DNA from 2 places in the Halobacillus rhizosphaerae genome. Region 1 is predicted to be linked to the other one. Evidence: riboswitches for the same ligand, from Rfam matches in the RefSeq annotation. Region 1 holds a riboswitch; the other holds the start of a gene.
The links. A riboswitch is a leader RNA that binds a small molecule or an ion and turns the genes downstream of it on or off. The one in region 1 is predicted to bind cyclic di-GMP.
Positions count from the first base shown of each region.

Region 1 (8,675 bases):
CAGATAAATCTGACAAAGTACCTCTTGCAATGTCCCCTAAAGTTATTGGTGCGTCAATAGTAGGGGTTAACGTGACTAAAGTCTCTGGAATGGCAGTGAAAATATTCGTTGATGGATCAGCAGATCTATACAGTTGTGCTTGGATGGTGGTATCACCTAAAAGAGTGACAGATGCCGTAGCACTAAAGTAAGCAGCAATAGATGTGATAGTGCCGTCACGAGGAACAGAAAAAGCGAAATTTAAAAGTGTTCCGCCGGCCCCGGTTAAATCAATTTGATTACTCCCCAGTAAAGTTACTCCAGTAACGCTACTTCCAAAACCCACAAGGCTTGTTGTTCCCACTAATCCTTCTGCAACTGTGGTTAAAACTACAGGCAAACCTGAAGCATAAGGTATGATGGACCCTGTATCAGTGAGGGTTGTATCCCCATTGGTATTTGTGCTTCCAGGACCACAGCAATTATCTGGTCGGAAATTAGATCTTCCACCAATGGCTTGTATACTTTGCGCCTGGTTAACTCGGATTCGTTTATTCATTTTTTTCCTCCTTCAAAATACCTCAGTTTCATACTATTAGGAAAAAAACATAAAGTGTAGACGAATACCCAAGAAAAGAACAAACCAAGTAAAAATTTCCCTTTCACCTGAACTAAAACAGTGTCTTTACCCAGGGCGTTACCCTATTTTGTCTCGAATTTAGTGTAATTTGCCAATTAGCCCGTACAAAAAATGTATACAGGCATCTACTAGAATGTAAGCAAATAATGTTCTGTAGAAACAGAAGGGATCATGATTTATGGCTAAGCTAATTGCTCTGGACGATGGACATGGTAAAGATACACCAGGAAAGAGAACTCCTTATATTCCAGAGATTGGACGTTCCATACAAGAAAATGAGTTTAACAAAGCAGTTGTTAAGTTTCTAAAGGTTGAGTTAGAGAGATGTGGTTTTAACACTTTATTAGTTGCACCTACAGATGCAGATACACCACTTAAAGACCGAACTGATTTAGCGAATAGCAAGAAGGCAGATGCCTATATTGCCATTCATTATAACGCTTCAGATGGTTCATTTAGCGGTGCAAATCCAAGTGGAATAGAAGTATACGTTTATTTAGGTCACAAAAATAAAGAGGCAGGTAGACTTGCCAGTTCTGTTGCAAAATACCTTCGTCAAGGGACTCCCCAAAATTTTAGGGGAGTTTACGAAGCCGATTTTCACGTTCTGCGTGAATCGAATATGGTTGCCATTCTATCAGAGAACGGTTTTATGGATAATAAACTCGAAGCTTTATTAATGATTGATCAAAAGTTTCAAAAAGAGGTAGCTGTGGAGCATGCCAAAGGAATTTGTGAATACTTTGGAGTAACTTACAAAGCGGAGAAAGAGGTAGAGGAAATGTTGGATAAAGCAATTGTTATTAATTCATTTGTAGATTTTCCAGTAGCAGAGGTCTTAGCTAACAAGATTGGGGCACCCATCTATACAACTACTGTAGCTTCCAAAAGCAAAGTAGCTAAAGAGTTAGTTGTAGTCGGAGGAAACTCAGATGGTTTAAAAGCAGACAAATATACGGTACTTGCTGGAGACGATCGTTTTGCCACAGCTAGAAAAGTAGAGATGTATATTAACTCTCTCTAAATTCTCTTGGAAAGAAGCTTAGGCAGTTGGCAGAATTTTATCATTAGGAGTATCCTTGTTTCGTAGACCATTTGAGATAAACTCAAAGAATATTGATTTAATATGGTTTTACACCACTAAAAACTATTGCAATTATAAGGCATCCAACAGCCTTTTAAGCTGTGGGGCAGGTGGCGAATCCATTTTAGGACGCTAACTTTAAAAACACTGACTCTCTTTTGTTTTGATAGAGTCAGTGTTTTTTTGATTTCTATTTGATTGCATATCTTGAGTTATAGTTGAGAAATTACTTTAGAAATAATCTTCAGAGATTCCAGGACGGAGTAAAAAGGATGTTAAAGAATGCCTGTTCTTATTATAGCTTAGCGTTCTAGGAATTTACTTAGCCTTATCTTTGCTGTAAAAATTTATCGAATTCCTCGTCTAATCTTGTGAGAAAAACGTTACTAAATTGATTTAATTAAGCGTAAGCATATAGTTCTATCTTGCTGTATGGAACTATATGAAGAGTAAGTATAATTTAGAGGAAAAAGGAAAAAAATAGCTAATTATAAGTGTAATATAGCACAAAATGGTTAAAAAATAATCCCTATAGGTTATAGGAATATTTTACTAGCTGTTGTAATATAAATTATGAAATAAGAAGAAATTGGGTGATAGAGTATGGATGTTATAAAATCTTTCAAATTAAATGAACAAGAAATCAAGGACTTAATTGCTGCCGTAAATTTTATGATCTATCATTCGAAAAACAAAGAATCTGATAGGATCCAAAGATTACAAGGAATGCTTAAAGATTTCCTAGCCAATTCCAAAGAGCATGAAGATGAAAAAGATTTTTAAAAAAATGCTCTCTCACAGGGAAAAACAAATTTTTTCGCTTTTGGTTAATGGCTCCTTAAATAAGGAAATTGCACATGCTTTACATATATCAGATCATACAGTAAAAGTACATTTAAGAAACATCTATCGTAAATTGGATGTTAATAACAAAGTAGAGTTGATCCTTCGTTACAAAGACTAAAATACATACTTTAAATTTCAGAAATGGCAAACCTACTGAAAAGCAGGGACGCAAAGCCACGGGTCTAAAGCAAATAATTGTTAAGACAGCCGGGTTACCTAAGGAATGAGAATTAAAGTGATCTCATTTTACTTGAGTTCACTTTTTTTATATAAAAAAATAGAAAGGAGAATTAGATACCTTATCTATACATAAAGCTCTTGAATCCTACTGGGCGGCAGGATTAAAAGAAAATGACGGGCTTTTGTTTTTTAAATGTGTTTTTTTCCACCATATTAAATCCAAATTTCCGATCATTCATAAATAAGATTGTCACAACTTATCCAATAAGTCAAAATATCATCTTCGAAATTAATGAAATGGAAGACTATGGGGATACAAAGGTATTTATGCAAGCATTAAACTTTGTTAGAGAACTGGGCATAGGTATTGCAATTGATGATATGGGAAAAGGTAACTCCCAGCTTCAATCCATCATTGAATGGAAGCCGGATTATGTGAAACTAGACAGATATTTAACTAAGGGTCTTAACGAATCTAAGAGAAAGCAAAGTATCGTTAAACTGCTCTTAGGTTACTCTCAGGAATTTGGTATAAAAGTGATAATGGAAGGAATTGAAACAGTTGAAGAGTTGAAAACCGCCAAAGATTTAGGCGTTTATATTGCTCAGGGGTTTGCTTTGGGAACTCCTGAGAGATTGAAAACATTATTGAGGTGAGGATGATGCTGTATATATTGATATACGAAATATTCCTAAATATGGTATTAATTGTTCTCCCCGTCTATGGACAAAAATCATTTAATAAAGAAAAGAGAAAAGTTAACACTTTAACCAGTCAAAAAGATAGAGACTCTTTATTGAAAAAGCATAAAACCAAGCAGAAGGGAAATTTTCGGTTAGAAATCCCATCTAAGGAATCTTTTCTCATATTAAAAGTTATTGAAAATGAAGATTTTACTAAATTAATAGGTAAGATTGTAAAAGGTAACATTAAAGACATTAGCACCACCGGAGTGAAATTTATTTGTCCCTACAACCTTCCCGTCCATCTTAAAATTAAAGTGGAGATCTGCTTTAAAATAGCAAGTAAAGAGTTCAGATTCAATGCCTACATTGTAAGGAAAGATGAGCACCTTAGCAGAAAATCAAAAAATTATGGTATTAAATTCATAGAAATAACTTCTAAGGAACAAGAAAATTTAATCATAGAACTTCGTAAGCTTGAAGCTCAGCAAAGGAGAAAAGTTACATCTGTTTCATCATAATCAACTTTTTGATAAATGAATAAAGTCACGAGCCGTTTATAGGTTTGAAGGATATAGAGTGGTAGCGAATATGTTTTTGATTCGCAACCGCTCTTTTTATTAGAGGTTTTTTTATTATTAATGGAGGAAAGAAGATGCTATATCTACATGAGGGAGATTTTCTTGGAAATTTTATCAGGCAGCGGCTGATCCTGTCCCATGTTGGATTGAAGAGAATTTTTTGTAGGTGTTGAATAGATTAATGCATATCTGTTCATGCTGAATTATAAAAAGGATGTGACATACCAATGTTTCATTGGGAGACACTTCTCATAATCAGTTTATTTTCAATCAGTATCATTGGTATGCTTACCATCATCTTTTTTGTTTTCTGGAAAGAATAAAATTTTGTCTCTTTGATACTCTATGAAAAAAGATAGGGTAAAGAGCGGCCTGCTTTATTCAGAAGACCAGCTCTCACTAATCCCTGGGGTTTATCCCATTCCGGGGTCGCCAGGATCATAACTATGCTGAACAGTTCCACCTGCGAAATCGATATGGTCTGTAGAGAGTGGAGATGAATGGGAGTTACCAGCAACAAATAATAGAACTAAGAACAGGCCGCACAAGATTCTTTTCATGAATACCCTCCTATAATTAGTAATAAATTCTATTAAACTTTGATCTCAACCACAAATAAATTAGAAAAGTTATTTCAATTGTAATTATATACAATAAATAACAAGAATAGGGAAAAAATTCGAAAAAATTAAAAATAATTGTTGAAATGTGCGAAAATCCTGATGATTTTTAAAAAATAGAGGGTTTAATGGGAGGTTTAAATAGAAGTCAATAGCTTGTCAACGTAAGAAACTGATTAAGTGATTAAATAAGCGTCATAGAGTCTGAACTCCATAACGCTCTTAACCGCTTATATTTAGTGAAGTTCGTAGTTAGTGTGTGGGAAGTTCAAGGGATCTCTTGTCCATTTCTTCTGCTAAAAGACAAACGAAATCTTTATCTAATTGCAGCTTCAAGGACTCAAGGTAAGCTTCCAGTAGGGTTTGATCATCCAGCAATGACAACTTATACAACTCCTTGATTAAACATGAAATTATTTTTCTTAATACACATTTACTTATTTTAACAAAGAAAATATTTTTTACATGGGTATTTAGAACTGTTTTGGCGATTTGAAAGAAATAGTAAACATATTTTCAATAGATAAAACCTTTGATTTTCCAAAATTATTTCTATTTCAACAAATTCAGTGTTTAAATGACCGGCATATAACTTGAAAATTGTCTTCGATAAATACTTGTAATATCAAGTATTAGGCTGTGTTTTATTAAAACTTGCGGATTCTTTATATTGTCTGTTTTTGATAAATAAGAGAAATATCCTCTGGATGAATAGAAATTGTGATGAGGATAATAATAGGTCGATAGATACAAGTAAAAAGTTTCAGGTGAGAGAGTTTTCCATTCAACTTAACTTATTCATTGCGGAAATCTGGAATATAGAAGAAGCTGTCATTTATTACAAAAGCAGTTTTACACCTGTATAGAATAAATGTTTGATATAATACGTTTTAGGTAAGAATAGAGAGAACCTGCAATATTAGACTTCAGGTATTAGGAAGGGTGGCTTATGGAAAATAAGACCGGGAATATAGTAATTTTCCCAAAATGGAGAACCAGGCTTGAAAAAGAGGGATTGCAAGCGGTAAATGAAAAAAGGTACCAGGATGCCGTCGCTTCTCTGCAACCGCTGTTAGAGTATGGAGCAGCAAGCCATGATGCAATTACCGGATTATTAATGAGCTGGATAGAGCTGGGTTATTATGAAGAAGCAGAGTCCTTATGTAAGCAGCAGATGAAAATAGAAGAAGACCATTATTTCGAGTATCTACATATATACATAACGATTTTATTTCAGGACAACCGGTATCAGGAACTCGTTGACTTATTAGATGAAGTGTTTAATAGCGAAGAAGTTCCTCATCAAAACCGTACTCAGCTATGGCAAATGTATGAGGTGAGCAGAAAACTGCTTGAAGATACGAACAAACAAGTAGGAGAAAAGCTCGTTCATGATTTTTTTAAAGGTATGGAAGAAGAGGACTTACATAAGCAATGGCGTTCAGTTGCTCAGCTCCATAAACAATCTGCAGATCAATACATTTCCATGTTTAAACCCATTTTAATGAAGGAAGCGGTGCATCCTATTATTAAGACTGCGATCATTGAATGGTTTCGGGAGAGTAAAATTGAAGAAGCCGTAACGGTATTTAAATTTGGAAAAACAGCAGAAGTTGTTCCTTCTGAATTAAATCTTCTGCAGTCCGAGTATATAATCAAGCAAATTCAAATGAGACTCGGGGCGATAGAACAAAGCAATCCAACCATGTATGAAATGCTGGATCAGTTGTTATATCACTATTGTTATGTAAGGTATCCTCTGTATCCAGACGAAAACGAACTTCCTCTAGTAGTGGAAGCATTAAAACAGCTGGGACATGAATATCTTCAACTTCCCTATTCCTCAAAGGAAGACGAGGAAGATGTCTCCTTATATAAAGAAGAAATTGAACTGTGCGAACAGCATTATTTAATTATTGCAGGACAGTGAATGAGCGAAAATACTGAATTTTATTCCTGCCTACCGCATCAGTTGAAAGCGGAATTCTTTATGTTATAATGTAATGGTTGCAAATTAGATTCGTATGTATAAGAGTCATAGAATCAATTATCAATCGTCTTCGGACGAAAATGAATGATAGATGTTGGAGGGAATTTTTTATGTCAGCAAAATGGGAAAAACAAGAAGGCAATCAGGGTACTCTTACCGTAGAGGTACCTGCAAGTGAATTCAGCCAGGCACTTGATCAAGCATTTAAGAAAGTAGTTAAGCAAGTGCAGGTGCCAGGATTCCGAAAAGGGAAAGTACCTCGTAAATTGTTTGAACAACGGTTTGGTGTAGAATCACTTTATCAGGATGCGCTTGATATTATACTTCCTGAGGCCTACTCAAATGCTGTCGAAGAAACTGGAATTGAACCGGTGGATCGGCCAGAAGTAGATGTGAAAACTATTGAAAAGGGAAAAGATTTAGTTTTCACTGCAGAAGTCACAGTTAAGCCTGAAGTTAAACTTGGGGAATACAAAGGCTTAGAAGTTGAAGAGCTTAGTACGGAAGTTACAGATGAAGATGTGAATAACGAATTAAAACAACTTCAAGAGCGTCAAGCTGAATTGGTAGTTAAAGAGGACGGAGAAATTGAAAATGGCGACACGGTCGTTATGGACTTTGAAGGATTTGTTGATGGAGAAGCTTTTGAAGGCGGCCAAGCTGATAACTATTCTCTTGAAATTGGATCCGGTTCTTTCATTCCAGGATTTGAAGAACAGCTTGTAGGGAAAAAAGCCGGTGAAGAAGCGGACGTTAATGTCTCTTTCCCGGATGAGTACCACGCTGAGGATCTTGCAGGTAAAGAAGCATTATTCAAAGTTAAAATTCATGAAGTTAAAGGCAAAGAACTACCAGAACTTGATGATGAGTTTGCTAAGGATGTAGATGAAGAAGTAGATTCCTTAGATGAGCTTACTAAGAAAACTCGTGAGCGTCTTGAGGAACAAAAGAAAACAGAAGCTGATAACCACAAGCGTGACACATTAGTTCAGCAAGCTGCAGAAAATGCAGAGGTTGATGTTCCACAGTCTATGGTTGACACAGAACTTGACCGTATGATCAGCGAATTCGAACAACGCCTTCAAATGCAAGGCATGACGAAAGATATGTACTTCCAGTTCACTGGTCAGGATGAAAACGCACTTCGTGAACAAATGCAGGAAGATGCTGGTAAGCGTGTGAAAACTAACTTAACGCTTGAAGCTATCTCTCAAGCAGAGGACGTTGAAGTTTCTGATGAAGACGTGAACGCAGAACTAGAAACTATGGCTTCTACCTATCAAACAGATGTAGCGCAGCTGACTCAAATGCTTGGCGGCAATACAGATATGATCAAAGAAGACCTTAAAGTACGTAAAGCGATTGATGTTTTAGTTGAAAATAGTAAAACTAAATAATTACTTGAGAAGACAAGGCTTGGCCAACCCCGCCTTGTCTTCTCCTATATTTAACTTAGAAGAGTTAATTTAATTTTAGAAAATTTAGGGATTGTGAATGAAACAACCCATTTTTTACATATAATAGTAAGGATATGCTATCGTTTGACTTATCCATCACATATCTACATAATGAGGTTGGTGCAATAGATATCGTACTCCTCTAATAGGTATTACTTTTTTGTTGGGAGTTAATTTGGTATGATGAGCAAAAGAACTGAAACGCTTAAGTCATATCTTAACTTCAGTCGCAGCTATTGCGTCATTTTATTAAGGGGTGAAATATATGTTTAAATTTAACGATGAAAAAGGGCAGTTAAAGTGTTCTTTCTGCGGTAAGAGTCAGGATCAAGTACGTAAACTGGTAGCAGGACCTGGCGTTTATATATGCGATGAGTGTATTGAACTTTGTACGGAAATCGTTGAAGAAGAGCTGGGAAATGAAGATGAAGTAGAATTTAAAGAAGTACCTAAGCCACAGGAAATTCGTGAAATTCTTAATGATTACGTAATTGGTCAGGATCAGGCAAAGAAGAATTTATCTGTAGCGGTTTATAACCATTACAAACGTATTAATGCCGGTGTGAAAAATGACGATGTAGAATTGGCAAAGAGTAATATTCTTATGCTTGGCC
Region 1 is NZ_JAUTWQ010000001.1:152,236-160,910, forward strand. Features, by position in the region: gene Q7A53_RS00735 (exosporium glycoprotein BclB-related protein) at 1-538, opposite strand, end outside; gene Q7A53_RS00740 (N-acetylmuramoyl-L-alanine amidase family protein) at 798-1,643, shown strand; gene Q7A53_RS00745 (hypothetical protein) at 2,307-2,486, shown strand; gene Q7A53_RS00750 (response regulator transcription factor) at 2,491-2,667, shown strand; cyclic di-GMP riboswitch class I at 2,683-2,769, shown strand; gene Q7A53_RS00755 (EAL domain-containing protein) at 2,901-3,386, shown strand; gene Q7A53_RS00760 (PilZ domain-containing protein) at 3,428-3,934, shown strand; gene Q7A53_RS00765 (hypothetical protein) at 4,408-4,554, opposite strand; gene sda (sporulation histidine kinase inhibitor Sda) at 4,867-4,998, opposite strand; gene Q7A53_RS00775 (hypothetical protein) at 5,564-6,544, shown strand; gene tig (trigger factor) at 6,715-8,001, shown strand; gene clpX (ATP-dependent protease ATP-binding subunit ClpX) at 8,327-8,675, shown strand, end outside.

Region 2 (8,675 bases), on a different contig from region 1:
CTGTTTTCATTTTACATGAAGGTCCGGAACTTTGCATTAACTATTAGGTTCGTTACATAAAAAATAAGAGCTCTGGAGAACAATACTCCAGAGCTCTTACTCTATAGATTATATAACTTCTACCCAGCCATTTTTAATAGCTGTTACAACAGCCTGGGTACGGTCGTTTACATTCATTTTCTGTAAAATATTACTCACATGGTTTTTCACTGTTTTCTCACTAATATAGAGAGATTCGGCTACTCCACGGTTACTATTTCCGTCCGCCAGCAGCTGCAGTACTTCACATTCTCTGCGCGTTAATAGGTGAAGCGGCTTGCGGTATTCGATCGTACGGTAAGCATTGCTTCCTTTATTCTCAGACAGACGGCGGTATTCAGCCACTAGATTATGAGTGACTTTCGGATGTAGATAAGATCCGCCTTCGCCGACGACTTTAATCGCCTCAATCAGTGCATCTGAATCCATTTCCTTAAGCAGGTACCCTTGAGCGCCAGTTTTTAAGGCATGCGTGACATAGTTTTCATCATCATGGATGGATAAAATAATAACTTTTAACTCTGGATAGCGGTTAATTAATTCTGCCGTTGCTTCCACGCCGTTCTTGCTTGGCATGTTAATATCCATGAGTACTACATCGGGAGTGTTTTGATCAATTAAGTCTACAGCCTGGCTTCCGTCATCGCCTTCTGCTACTACTTCAAAGCTTGATTCAAAATCCAGGATTCTTTTTACACCTTCGCGAAATAATTTATGGTCGTCAATCAGGACTATTCTGGTCGTCATGGTTTCTTCCTCCTATATCATTACATTCCATTGGCTCAAAGTTCCCCTAAGCCTAACCTATTTCTATCTCTGTTTTGGTTTTTTTATCTATTTTTGGTGTCTTATCCTAAACCTAATTCCTATTATAAACGATTTACTTCTAATTACATAGGTAATCCTTAAAATTAACTATTTATTGGAATTTGGATAGTCACTATGGTCCCCTCACCGGGGCTTGAATCTATCGTAAGTTCTCCATCTAACATATCAACACGCTCGCGCATGCCGACTAACCCAAAGGATTTATCCTTTTTCTCTGTGGGGTCGAATCCTTTTCCATCATCTTTCACGATAATCATCGTCTGGGTCGGTTTCATCTCTATTTTCACCTGGATATGGGAAGATTCCGCATGTTTTACCGCATTTTGGACTGCTTCCTGGATTAAACGAAATAAGGCGACTTCATATTTACTTTCAAACCGCCGTTCCTTGCCAATAGAAGCAAAGGAAATTTCCAGACTGTTGTACTCTTCCACCGTAGCTAAATATTTCTTTAACGTGGGGACGAGTCCTAAATCATCAAGCGCCATTGGTCGAAGGTCGTAAATAATTCTCCGGACCTCGTACAAGGCTGAGCGCACCATAGACCGCACACTCTTCATTTCTTTTCTAGCTTCTTCCACTCCATATTTACGGAAGGTTCGCTCCACCAAATCGGAACGGAGCATCACATTGGCAAGCATCTGTGCCGGTCCATCGTGAATTTCCCGTGAGAGACGGCGCCGTTCTTCTTCCTGGGCTTCAATAATCTTCAAGCCGAATTCCTGTTTCTCTTTCGCGTCCTCAAGCGCGGCTGATACATGCTGGAAATCTACGGTTAAATAGTCAAGAACGACCGATATCTTTCCAGCCAGCGCTTCAGCGCGGGCAATCGTTTCGTCTAGGTTACGCAAACGGAATTCAATATCATCCCGGCGTTTTCTAAGCTGTTTCTCTTTCTCACGTTTCATCGATAGGTCCATTTGCAGACCATGTGTCTGCTCATAAACTCTTCTAATTTCATCTTCTGAATACTGTTGGAATTGCTTACTGACTTCAGACAAACGCATACGTGAGAAGCGGACTTTTTGTTCGAGCTTGTCCCCTTCATCAATGAGTGAAACGACTTGTTTTTTTATTTCAGTAAGTTCGTTATTTAATTTTTCAAATTCGTTTCGGGACTCTTCACCAATTTCAAATATTTCATCTTTGCTATTCGTGACGGTATCCACCATCTCATGGATGATATGGTCAAGTGCTTTGTCCCCAGTTTTACGATTGCTCATGACAAGACTCCTCCATCAATATTCACATACTCATTCGAATTATATAAGTCGTTTTATGGGGGTTACCCCGAGATTGTTTTCACATGTAGAACGATTGGTCGATATCATTTGCTGGACGAACGACACAATTATATAATAATTCACTAGGAGGCTGAAGCCAATATGTTAGAAAACTATTTTACGGTAAAGCGTGAAGGCAGTAAAGAAATCATCATTCAGAAATCCCGATTCATTGGATATGTGAAGCGCTGTGAAACAGAGGAAGCCGCGCAGGAATTTATTGCTTCGATAAAAAAGAAACACGCCGATGCTAATCACAATTGTTCCGCTTATATGATCGGAGAACAGAATCTTATTCAAAAAGCGCACGATGACGGAGAACCGAGCGGCACAGCTGGCGTTCCAATGCTCGAAGTATTAAAGAAAAAAGAGTTAAAAGATACTGCCGTTGTAGTGACTCGTTATTTCGGAGGCACCAAGCTTGGGACAGGCGGACTCATCCGCGCTTATTCCTCTACCGTCTCTGAAGCAATAAATGAGACTGGAATCGTGGAAAGACAAAAGGTTCATATGATGAAAGTGAAAGCGGACTATACTCTGCTTGGGAAACTTGAAAATGAAATTCGCAACTCCCATTTTCACCTATCTTCCATTGAATATTTGGAGCATGTGGAGATTTATACTGACGTAATAAGCGGGGAAGAGGATGAATTCACTTCATGGATCACTGATTTAACAAGCGGACAGGCTGAAATTGAGCCGTTGGATTATTCTTATAGGGAAACAATTATTTAAATGAATTATCTATTTTAGGTTTGGCGGGTCTCCAATTCGTCTAATACTGTAGGTGTATGTTTTTTTACATCTTAGGCAGGATTACTGCATGAATTAGGAGGCTCTTATAGAGTTATGGCAAACGAAGAAAGAAAAGAATTAGAACGATCATTAAAGCCTCATTGGGTATGGGCCATTGCCTTTGGTTCAGCGATAGGCTGGGGAGCATTCGTGCTGCCAACAGATTGGATTAGTCAAGCAGGGCCAGTCGGTGTCATCATTGGCATACTATTAGGTGCTGCTTTAATGATGGTTATAGGGGTAAGCTACGGTTTCTTAATTGAAAAATTTCCGGTTACAGGCGGAGAATTCGCCTATGCGTATATAGGTTTCGGACGCCTGTTTGCTTTTATTGCCGGCTGGTTTCTCACCTTAGGCTACACCTGTATTGTAGCGCTGAATGCTTCAGCACTCTCTTTGCTTGCTAAGTTTTTATTTCCCGATCTAGTCAAGCAAGGGTATATGTATACAGTAGCAGGCTATGACGTGTATTTCGTCCAAATACTAATCGCTAGTTTAGCTCTTATCATTTTTGCTTTATTAAATATTCGCGGTGCCAGTTTTTCAGGACGAACGCAATTTGTATTTAGTCTCATCTTGATTCTGGGAATTCTGTTGTTAGGAATCGGAGCGATCTTCTCAGATGGCCCAAGCCTGTCCAACCTGGAACCAGGATTTACTCCAGATAAATCAGCGATTGCCTCCATTTTAACGATTCTCGCAATCGCACCATTCGCCTATGTCGGTTTCGATAACATTCCGCAGGCGGCCGAAGAATTTAACTTTGAATCTAAGAAAGCGTTCGGATTAATTATCTGGTCTCTGCTCGCCGCAGGTCTTGCTTATGCAGCCATGATTACGATTACTGCAAGTACTATGCCTTGGCAGCAGCTGCTTGCGCAAACCCAGAATTCCGTGTGGGGGACTGGAGATGCGATCCAGAGCTACTTAGGAAAAGCCGGCGTATTCATTATCGCCATTGCCGTTATGATGGGAATCTTCACCGGTCTGAACGGATTTTATATTTCTTCCAGCCGGTTAACGTTTGCGATGGGACGTGCTCGGATTCTCCCTGATGCTTTCAGAAAGCTTCATAGTAAATACAACACTCCGTATGTAGGAATCTTATTTACGATGGCTCTTTGCCTCGTTGCTCCATGGTTCGGAAGACAAGCTCTGCTTTGGGTTGTGGATATGTCCTCGACCGGAGTAGCCATTGCTTACTTCTTCTGTACTGCCACGGCTTATAAGTTCTTTAAGTGGTCTGAAGGACAGCCGAGTAAGCACGCATCAACCCAGACTTCTCCCGGCAGAAAGCTGCTTTCTTTAATTGGGATGATCAGCTCGATAGGTTTCTTGCTCTTACTTCTCGTTCCTCAATCCCCTGCATCGCTAGGCAAAGAATCTTACATTGCCCTTGGGATCTGGATCTTGATCGGAGCAGTATTCTACCTGGCTAATCGTAAACGGTACACTTCTTATGATAGAAAAGAAATGAACTATCTCATTTTGGCAAAAGAAGAAATCGATTAATTCGTTAGTGCCATGGGATAACATCAGTCCTAATTTAAAAAAGATTGTGCCATTAAAAAACGTTGGACGGAAGGGCAAAGATTTGGACCCGGCGTAAATTTCATTAAAAAAACCCGAACCATTGATTTGGTTCGGGTTTTCTAATGTGTTAAGTTGCCCTGGTGCAGCTTTTTTTTAATTATTCATTTCCTGCTACGACAGCTAAATTACTTTCATTGATCTCATCAAGAGATTGACTGCCGGTAATCATCCACTTTTCCTTGTCAAGATTATAAGTGAACTGATACTTGAAATCTTCTTCCCCAGATTCCGTATTCACATTTTCAGGGTCACGATCGGCAGAGTAATAAGCTTTATCAAACGTCAGCGCAGCATCTACAGAGGCTTGGAAATTATCTTTTCCTTCTTTAGAGAATCCAATGCTGTCCCTGTCAATGGCCACCTTAGCTACATCCCCTTTAAATTGCAGGTTGTTTGCTTGCAGCAGAGACAAAGATTCTTTGGCACTGTCGATATAGTCCTCATTCTGTATTCGAGTGAAAACCTCAGCATCTTGATTTTTCTGGGCTTTTACCCATTGATTGGCGTGTTCAGCTACGGCTGCCCCTAGATCATCTTCCAGCGTTTTCTTTAAATAATTCTCGGTAACAGCCGGACTCAAACCTTTAAAAGACATCTTTACCGTTTCTCCGTCTTGCATGGAATATGTATTAATTTCAACGTCGGTAACATGAGGAGTGCCTTTCTGGTTATAGCTTCCTGTCAACGTATGCTTCCCTGGAATCAGCCCTTTAAGTACATAATCCTTCTTTTCTTTCAGTGTACTTACTTTCTGATCGTCCACGTACAGATCTACGTTTGGTAAGTTCGCTGTTACACTCACACTCGCAGGACTCAGGACGAAGTGGTAATCAGGGAAAAACAGCCATTTTTTTCCGTGTTTTTCCAAAGTTAAATATCGACCTTCTAATGCTGCTTGATTACCATTCTTAATATGACTGACGAGTGACACCATTGCTTCACGGTTTTCATGATAATAGTCAATGAGTGATTCTGCTTCATTCTTGGTAAACGTTTGATCTTTACCTGGAAAAACAATTAAATCGGTAAGTTTTGCTGCATCACTGTTATTCACAGCCTTTTCCAATGCCTTCGTTGTATAAGCTGGAGAAGTAATCTTCTGAAGAATAAACCAGCCAGTAATTAAGAGAGCAACAATCAAAACGGCAGTAATAAAAATCGTAAAAATTCTCTTCCAATCTCGTTTCTTATACTGCTCGGAGTCTTCTTCTGCATCATAATCATAATCCGGTTGCGAGGCGTTCATCCAGTCTCCCTGGTTTCTCGCAAAATCAGCCGGCTGCTTTTTTACTTTTCTTTCTTCTTGTTTCTTTGTCTGCTGAGGCGCATTGCAAAACGGACACTCCTCAGCATCTGGATAAATAAGATTTCCGCATTTTTCACACTTTTTCATTCTATCCCCCCAGTTTCCACTTTCCAACTATATATTACCATATTCGACAAAGAAACAGGACAAATGACTCACAATTGGCCAAGAAAAAACCCACTTTAGAAGTGGGCAGAAATAGTGTTCACTTATTAATATTTATTAAAAATGCTCGAATCTCTTCTTTACTCATTCCTAATTTCTTTGCTTCCTTCACCAAATCCACCCATTCAGCATCCAGTAATTCCTTCTTCAACTGAGTTGTCAATGAATGATCCCTCCATCATTCATCCTTAGCAGCTCGGCAGTCTTAACTCTACTAATGTAGACAAAAGAAGGAGTTGAAGACCCGTAGTTTTGCGTCCTTACCTTTCGATAAGTTTGCCTTTAAATAAGGAATGGAATAAAAACTTAGAATACTCTGTAAATTAGTATCTTTATTTTACTGGATAATGAATGAAATGTATAGCTTTTTTTTGAAATTATTCTTCTTCAATACGATAATTTGTGTGGGCAACTACTGTTCGTTCGAATTCAAAATCAATATCCTCAAGATTTTCCATAATCGTCAAGTCCACAATGACAGATCTTTGACACTGGCTGGGAATAACTTTTCCTCTGAAAACCATGTCATCTCTCTCAAAGCTTACAATTTGTCCTGGATTTGCAATTCGATCATCTGGTTGTATCATGATAAGAATCCACCCTTTACAAAGTAATGATTATCCTAAACGCTGTATAATTTCATTAATAGCCACATTCGTATTCTCTACTAATCCGTTATCCACACGATTAATGATTGAAGCTAGTATTTCTTTCAATTCTTCATTTGTACACACATACTTCATCCTTTATATATAATTTGTATTTTAATAAAATTATATTTACAGAATATAATACTTCATACGACATAAAAATACAAGTGTTAACAACTACCCTGATATACTTAATAATAAACATGAAAATTACATTCTATTAAAATAGTAAAGCCGTGACAGGAATACCCATCACGGCGGCAGACCCACTGCTATTTTTCATTCATATCTTTCACCATATTATGAACTTTCATGACTTCCTCATCAGGAATGATCAGGTAATAAATTCCATCAATCGTTTTGGCATGACCGCTCATTTCATAGGAGGTTACATCCTTCCGTGTTGACCGGTAATTTAAAAATAGGTTCTTCATATCGGAGAATTCCATATTGGTTTTTACATTGTTTCCAAGGACATCCAGTACGGAACTAATTTTGTTCACTGACCCTACACTGGCACCTTTATCAATGATCGCCTGAATGACTTTACGCTGGCGCTCATTACGGCCAAAGTCTCCTCTCGGATCAAGGTGGCGCATGCGGACATACCCCATAGCTTGTGCCCCATTCAAAGTAAGTTCGCCTTTTTTATAATGATACCCTTTTTTATAGTAGCCTTCATCGTACCAGTCGATCTCATTGTTGACAGTAATCCCACCAACAGCATCCACCATTTCTGCCAGGCCTTCCATATTGATCTTCACATAATAATCCAGATCAATATTCAGGAAATTTTCCACAGTCTGGATGGACATATCAGTGCCGCCAAATGCATACGCATGGTTAATCTTGTCCGTAGTGCCATGACCGACAATTTTAGTTCGGGTATCTCGTGGTATGCTGATGAGCTGCATCTTATCTTTAGAAGGATCAAGACTCATGACCATCAGCGCATCGGAGCGTCCAACGTCATTCTCTCGTTCATCAACTCCAAGCAGCAAAATATTTAGAGGTTTCTTTTCCTTCATTTTCTTTTTCGTCACGTTCGTTTCAATAGATTTCACCGATTTATGAATATCAGTCTGTACGGTTTGTTTAGCATCATTGTATATAGACAACGCATAAGCTCCACCTGCCAGGCCAAGAAGCACAATCGTTGCTACTAAAACCTTTAACCATGTTCTTGATTTTTTCTTTTGTTTCTTTCTGTCTTTTCTACTCGCCATTTTCACACCTCTACCAATAATAGTTTCATCGTACACTTTAACTAATATACCATATTTTTTCAAAGTTCAAGTTGATTCTACCATTTATTCAGGTTGTATTTCTGTTTTGTTTTTCCCACCTATAGGATCATAGATTTTCTTTAAATGCTTATGAACGTAAAGCGTAATCGGATCCATATTGGCCTGACTGCATGTAAAACGATAGTAGGGTTCACCGTCTATTTCCTTATCCATAGAAGCAGAATAAGAACAGGAGAAACCTGTCATACGGCTTTCTACATAATGCTTGGCTTCTTCAGGAGTAACTTTCAGGGCTTGTTCCGGAGTCTGGTTATCCACAGGGGCGTCTGCAGGAGTTTCTTCATTTTTAATAAAAACCCTACTCACAGCAGGGAGCACAGCAAAAAATGACAAGACAATGAGCGTTCCGCTAACGTAGAGGAACGTACTTCTTCTTTTCTGATTCATAATTCCACTAATCAGCGCGATAAAGGTAAGAGTCAGTAAAACAGCAGTTAAGTACGGCATACTCCTTCACCCTCTCATACTATTAGACGGTATCAAAACCCGAAAGTTTCACTTTTTAACTAAAAAATTGATTGGAATTAAACTTCATTATATTGGTATTTGATCATAAACAAAAGAAGTTCGTCCATCTAATTCGGTCCCTCTACTTGAATAAAACTGCGACGATCTCGACACGAAAAAAGCATGACCTCTGTAAATGGTCATGCTTTCTCGTCATCTTATAACCTGGCAAGAAACCAGGGATTTCTTAAATTCTCTTTAT
Region 2 is NZ_JAUTWQ010000014.1:17,884-26,558, forward strand. Features, by position in the region: gene Q7A53_RS14940 (response regulator) at 109-786, opposite strand; gene Q7A53_RS14945 (sensor histidine kinase) at 951-2,090, opposite strand; gene Q7A53_RS14950 (YigZ family protein) at 2,253-2,885, shown strand; gene Q7A53_RS14955 (APC family permease) at 3,000-4,457, shown strand; gene Q7A53_RS14960 (TcaA second domain-containing protein) at 4,636-5,931, opposite strand; gene Q7A53_RS14965 (anti-repressor SinI family protein) at 6,050-6,172, opposite strand; cyclic di-GMP riboswitch class I at 6,197-6,300, opposite strand; gene Q7A53_RS14970 (YkvS family protein) at 6,387-6,596, opposite strand; gene Q7A53_RS14975 (LCP family glycopolymer transferase) at 6,932-7,885, opposite strand; gene Q7A53_RS14980 (hypothetical protein) at 7,970-8,413, opposite strand; gene cysQ (3'(2'),5'-bisphosphate nucleotidase CysQ) at 8,632-8,675, opposite strand, start outside.
Region 2: linked by a shared signal. The riboswitch ahead of Q7A53_RS14965 (anti-repressor SinI family protein) and the one ahead of Q7A53_RS00755 (EAL domain-containing protein) in region 1 are both predicted to bind cyclic di-GMP.